DNA from 3 places in the Providencia rettgeri genome. Region 1 is predicted to be linked to each of the others. Evidence: predicted binding sites of a transcription regulator. Region 1 holds the regulator's gene; each other region holds the start of a gene.
The links. Region 1 encodes PurR, which represses purine synthesis genes. Its sites were predicted from a motif close to CANGCAAACGTTTGCNTG; they were not measured.

Region 1 (2,281 bases):
TAACACAAAGTGGGAAAAACCACGCTTTTATCCCACTTTGTCAACAACATAAGGGCGAGTGAATACTCGCCCTTATGCAATTCATCCGATGAAGATGAAACTATAACTAGAAGATATGTGCACCAATAAAGATAATCATCACCAGTGTACCCAGTGCAGCTAGAATTCCATACTTAAAATCTGTATCCATGAGTTCCTCTCATCCTAACAAAATTGAGCCAATAATAACCGTACAAACAGTAAGGCTATTAAGTATACACATCCAAAAAAGCAAAACCAGTGTCTATATCACATGTTATAACATCAATTATTTCTTTCGTTTTTGCGCTAGATCAGACAAAATCGACAACAAATCGCTAAATTATTGCCAGCAAAGGATCTATGCATCAATATGCAGGTAATTTTTTAACTAGAATTCTTAGAGAGACCTATAGTTGGTCAGGAGTTTTATTCCCCCATGGCAACGATTAAAGATGTGGCAAAACGCGCTGGCGTCTCCACCACGACCGTATCCCATGTTATTAATAAAACGCGCTTTGTGGCTGATGACACTAAAGCGGCAGTTTGGGCTGCAATCAAAGCGCTCAATTATTCACCTAGTGCGGTTGCCCGTAGTTTAAAAGTAAATCACACCAAATCGATTGGTTTGCTGGCAACATCCAGCGAGGCACCTTATTTTGCTGAGGTTATTGAGTCCGTTGAAAATAGCTGCTATGAAAAAGGCTACACACTGATCCTCTGTAACTCTCACAATAATTTAGGTAAACAAAAAGCCTACTTACAGATGTTGGCACAAAAACGTGTCGATGGCCTATTGGTGATGTGTTCCGAATATCCAGACACACTCATTGGCATGCTTGAAGATTACCGCAATATTCCTATGGTTGTGATGGATTGGGGAACATCCCGAGGGGATTTCACTGATAGCATCATTGATAACTCCTTCCACGGTGGTTACCTCGCAGGACGTTATCTGATTGATAGAGGTCATCGTGATATTGGCGTGATCCCAGGTTCCCTTGAGCGAAATACAGGGATCGGCCGTTTAACTGGTTTCCAAAAAGCCATGGAAGAAGCTAAAATTACCTTAAAGAAAGAGTGGATTGTCCAAGGGGATTTTGAGCCTGAGTCAGGTTATAAAGCGATGATGCAGATTTTAAGCCACAAACAGCGCCCTACCGCCGTTTTTTGTGGTGGTGATATTATGGCTATGGGCGCAATTTGTGCTGCTGATGAAATGGGCTTACGTGTTCCACAAGATATATCAATCATTGGCTACGACAATGTACGAAATGCGCGTTATTTCACCCCTGCATTGACAACAATCCACCAGCCTAAAGAACGTTTGGGGCAAATGGCGTTCGCAATGTTACTAGACCGCATCGTGAATAAACGCGAAGACGCTCAAACTATCGAAGTTCATCCTCGCCTTGTTGAGCGCCGTTCGGTCGCTGATGGGCCATTTATCGACTATCGTCGCTAATTGAGGTTGTTGACAAAGTGGGATAAAAACACGGTTTTTCCCACTTTGTATTATTAGGTGAAAATCAACACATTAACTTGCAAAACCAATCTAACCTATCGCCAAACAGCTTGTGTTTATCCACGTCTGAATAATCGACCATCGTCGATTGCGAAGCTTAAATGGATAACCATTCCGCATTGAGTGTTTCACTATCACCAAGATAATCCAATAACCAACTTAGCGCGGGAGAGGTGTTTTTTTCTACCCACGTTAAACAGCATGGACTTGATGGAAATGGCTGCGCCAATGTCAACTCCACCAATTTACCTTCTGCACATAGAGGCGCAGCCCGATGCTCGGGCACCATACCCACACAAAGTCCATTCGCTAAACACGCCAACCCATTTTCCCAATAGGGAACCACTAAACGTCGTTGGTTATCTAACGCCCAAGTATCACGTTTGGGTAAGCTACGGGAAGTATCTTCTAAGCAGAGGCTTGGGTACTCTCGCATTTGATCATCCGTCAAATTATGGCCTATTTTTGCTAAAGGATGATCTGGGCTTGCAACACACATCCATGACATAAACCCCATATCACGAAAGCTGTATCGCTCGCCAATCGGTGAAGCGCGGGTTGCCCCAATAGCGACATCTACCCGCCCATCGGCTAATGCATCCCAAACACCATTAAACACCTCGGAATGTATATACAATTCGATATCAGGAAAGTGTCGATAAAAATCGAGAATAAGTTGCTCAGTCCGCTGTGGCTTAACAATACAGTCAACCGCAATGCTAAACTGCCCTCGCCAAC
Region 2 (2,281 bases), 1.5 Mb from region 1:
TTGGCGGGAATGGCTTTAGATTCTACGTCAGGTAACTCCAGTGACTCAACTCAGCGCCCTTATATTGTCACATCTAAAGTTCCTCCTAAATCAGATATCTGTAGAAGGGGGCATAGTGATGCGCTTGTATATTATGACCGCATCAAGCTAGGGGATATTACCACCACTAACTTACGCCAGAATCTGTACTTTAACCTCTGCCAAAACGGAAATGTCAAAGCTGGCGGTTATCGAGGTAGCATTGACGTATCATTCTATCTTGAATAATCCCTATTCATTGTTCTCGATTTAGTATTTATATTAATTAGTTAGCTCATTAATGTTTTTATTAATGAGCTTTTTTGTCATAGGGAAACTAGCCAGAAACCACTACTTTTTTTGCTGATTTTTCAGCCAGTTCTAACGCTTTTTCGATTGAATCTGCAATCGCTAACACAACACCTAATCTACGGGTTCCCGCAATTTCGGGTTTACCAAATAAACGTAACTGAATATCAGAACCGAACGCATCTTTAACATGAGAAAACACCATATTGCGGCTATGAAGTTCAGGCAAAATAACGGCTGAAGCACTTGGCCCATATTGACGAATTTGACCAATTGGAAAACCTAAAAAAGCACGTACATGTAGAGCAAACTCAGATAGATTTTGCGAAATCAGAGTGACCATCCCCGTATCATGGGGACGCGGGGAAACCTCATTAAAAATGATATCATCACCACACACAAATAATTCAACGCCGAATACCCCATAACCACCTAATGCAGTTACGATTTTCGCAGCAACATCTTGCGCTTTTTCCAACGCTTTTTCGCTCATAACTTGAGGCTGCCAAGACTCACGATAATCGCCTTTTTCTTGGCGGTGACCGACAGGGGAACAAAAGTGGATCCCATCTACCGCACTAACCGTTAACATGGTAATTTCAAAATCAAAATTCACCATTTTCTCAACAATGACTCGCCCTTGCCCTGTGCGCCCGCCTTCTTGAGAGTAATTCCATGCTTTTTCCAAATCGTCATATGAATGAATAACACTTTGCCCTTTCCCTGACGAACTCATGACAGGTTTAACAATACAGGGAAAACCTATTTTTTTTGCAGCATCAATAAAATCTGACTGGCTCTCAACAAAATAATATTCGGACGTTGGTAAACCTAATGTTTCAGCAGCAAGTCGGCGAATACCTTCCCTATCCATTGTTAGGAAAACCGCTTTTGCGCAAGGGACAACCTTTTGCCCACGTTCTTCTAATTCAACTAACGTTTTCGTCGCAATCGCTTCTATTTCGGGCACGATAAAATCAGGCTTTTCTGTTGCAACGACACGTTTCAGTGCATCACCATCCAACATATTGAGCACATAACTACGATGAGCGACGTGCATAGCCGGTGCATTCTCATAGCGATCCACCGCAATGACTTCAATACCAAGGCGTTGGCATTCAATAGCAACTTCCTTACCCAACTCCCCCGCCCCCAGTAACATAACTTTCGTTGCAGATGCACAAAGTGCAGTACCTAACTGTTCCATGATGAATGACCTTCTATGCCAAATAATAGCGAAGATTATATAAGCAAACGTTTGCTTTTTCTATTCACGAAATAAAAAAGCCACGAGATAAATCGTAGCTATTTGAAATAAATGAAATATTATCTAATTATGTGGTGTTTCATCTCGCCCTGTTATATAAGGATCTTTTTGGGAAAATTTAGCGTATTGCTTATGCAGCAAAGCCAAAATACAAAATAACAAACCAATCCAAATTAGTGAAAAACTAATCCCTTTTACCCAATCAAATAATTCATTAAACAAGAATACGGCGAGTAAAAATTGAATAGTTGGCTCTATATATTGAGCCAAACCAATGACAGTGAGTGATGTACGCTTAATCGCCGCAGTAAAAAACAGCAGGGGAATAATAGTGACTGGCGCGGCTAATATATACAAAGTGCGCAGTTGCCAATCACCATCTGCCAATGCACTTAACCCTTTTGCCGATAGCCACCAGGTGATCCCTATTGCAACGGGCAACAGCCATAATGCCTCTAAAAACAGTGAGGTAATAACATCAAACCGAATAAATTTACGGATCAATCCATATATCGCAAATGCACTTCCCATCACTAACGCTAAAATGGGTAGTTCACCATACTGCCAGATTTGATACCCCACTCCAGCACAAATAAAAATGACGGCCATCTTTTCGGCAAAAACTAATCTTTCACGTAAAAAAATAACGCCCAATAAAATGGAAAATAATGGATTGATAAAATAACC
Region 3 (2,281 bases), 2.0 Mb from region 1:
CGCCCACCGACTGAAACCCCCGACGAACTTTCAATATAAGCCGTTACCGATGAGGTTCCCATTGCCGAACCCGTAACAGAACTTAAACTATCAACGTACAGGGCTTGCTTCATTCGAGGGAAAGTCCCCCGTTCATTGGTGATCCCTGCTTTGTCAGTAACCCCGATCATGGTGCCTGATGAGTCAAACAAGTTGACTAACATAAAAGCAAAAATCACACCGGATAGCGCTAAATCCAGTGAATTAGCAAAATCCACTTGCCCAACCACGCTGGTGATACTCGGTGGCATAGAGAAAATACCTGTAAATTTCACATCCCCCAGAGCCAGCCCAATTAAGGTGGTCACCGCAATTGACACTAACACCGCTGCGTGAATATTACGCGCGGCTAAGATAGCGATAATAAAAAAGCCCAGTGCACCTAACCACACGTTATGGTGTGTCAAATTACCAATAGACACCAATGTGTCTGGGTTTGCCACGATAATACCAGAGTTCTTTAGCCCCATCATCGCGATAAATAGACCAATACCGCTAGTGATCCCCACACGCAGACTCAAAGGGATATTCGCAATAATCCAATAACGAATACGGAATAATGTCAGGATAAACAAGCCAACTGCGCCCCAAAAAACAGCACCCATTGCCACTTGCCATGAATAACCCATTGCACCAACCACCACAAATGCAAAGAAGGCATTGAGCCCCATCGCCGGTGCAACTGCAATTGGTAGGTTAGCCAGTAAGCCCATCAAAATACTGCCTATAGCGGCAATCAAACACGTGGTGACAAACACCGCGTTGATATCCATGCCCGCAATTGACAAAATTTGTGGGTTAACAAAGACGATATACACCATCGTCAGGAAGGTCGTGAAGCCAGCAACAACTTCAGTTCGTGCTGTTGTGCCGTGTTCTTGTAATTTAAAAACACGCTGAAACAAGCTCTGCGATTGTGCCGAGCTAGAAGATTGATTACTCATTAGATATGGCGCCTAAAAAAAGTTTTTTTCGCCCTATACTACAATTAAAAATCACAAAAGAAAACGATTGCGTAAAATTCCACAAGCAGAATGTCCTAACTAACTGATACAACGCGGTGAATTAAAATAAGAATAAAATGAAAAGTAAAAGAAGGGCGGTATAAAAACCGCCAGCAAATTTAGGATAGCGCCAATAATTTTTGTCTACGCCAAAATAATAAGCCGCGTTTTGCCGCCAACTTATGCGGGTCATTTTGTGCACTGAGTTTTTTTGCAGCCACATTGGCAATAATTTCCACTGCAAAGCACATCACAAAATAGATAAACGCCACGAAAAGGAAAACTTCGAGCGGATAAACCATTTCACGGTTATTCACTTGAGTCGCCAAGAAAGACAACTCCGCTACACCAACAACATAGGCCAATGAAGTGTCTTTAATCAGCGCAACCCATTGGTTAATAAACGATGGAACCATCATTCGCAATGCTTGGGGCAACACAATATTCCACAGTACCTGCCAACGGCTAAACCCAAGGGATAACCCTGCCTGCCACTGCCCTTTTCCTATCGCCAAGATCCCCGCTTTTACGGCATGCGCCAAATAAGCCGACGTGATCAAGGCTAACGCGCACACAACTGTGGTGATCCCCGGGATCTCGGTGCCTAATAATATTGGCAACAAGAAATAGGTCCAAAATATCAGCATAATAACGGGAATTGCACGGAAAAAACCTAATACTGCCGCAAACAAGTTAACCCAAAAACCCCTTAACATCGCTAGAGCAATACCGCCTAAGGTGCCTAAAACAATCGACGCCGCCCCAGCGAATAAACTAATCACAAGTGTTAATGCAGCCCCTTCTAAAGGCCCATTAGGAAAAGTACCAAACAGTAAATATTGCCAATTTTGTTCGATCACTGAAAAATCCATGCTATATCCCCTGAGCCAAGTTACGTTGTAGACGCCATTGTCCCCAACCTTCCATTAACGCAATAATCGCGATATACAGCACTGTTGCAATCCCAAATGCGGTGAAAGTTTGCAACGTTTGGCTGTCTACTTGGCGAGACACATAAGATAGCTCCGCGACACCAATCGCCATAGTTAACGAGGAGTTTTTCACGACATTCATATATTGACCGAGTAACGGTGGCATGGCGATTTTGACCGCCTGAGGTAATACCACTAGTTTCATGGCTTGCCATGAGGTCAGTCCCAGAGCGAATGCGGCATATTTTTGCCCTTGACGTACACCGCGGATCCCCGCACGAATTTCTTCAGCAATAAATGGGACAG

Region 2: the regulator PurR is predicted to act here: its motif matches at 1,575-1,592, upstream of purT (formate-dependent phosphoribosylglycinamide formyltransferase).
Region 3: the regulator PurR is predicted to act here: its motif matches at 1,040-1,057, upstream of AB6N04_RS17820 (NCS2 family permease).

What each region holds. Positions count from the first base shown of each region.
Region 1 covers NZ_CP163512.1:1,831,781-1,834,061, forward strand. Annotated here, with positions in the region: gene purR (HTH-type transcriptional repressor PurR) at 458-1,483, shown strand; gene punR (DNA-binding transcriptional activator PunR) at 1,641-2,281, opposite strand, start outside.
Region 2 covers NZ_CP163512.1:375,461-377,741, reverse strand. Annotated here, with positions in the region: gene AB6N04_RS01735 (hypothetical protein) at 1-267, shown strand, start outside; gene purT (formate-dependent phosphoribosylglycinamide formyltransferase) at 356-1,534, opposite strand; gene rarD (EamA family transporter RarD) at 1,658-2,281, opposite strand, start outside.
Region 3 covers NZ_CP163512.1:3,873,344-3,875,624, reverse strand. Annotated here, with positions in the region: gene AB6N04_RS17820 (NCS2 family permease) at 1-983, opposite strand, end outside; gene AB6N04_RS17815 (amino acid ABC transporter permease) at 1,163-1,915, opposite strand; gene AB6N04_RS17810 (amino acid ABC transporter permease) at 1,917-2,281, opposite strand, start outside.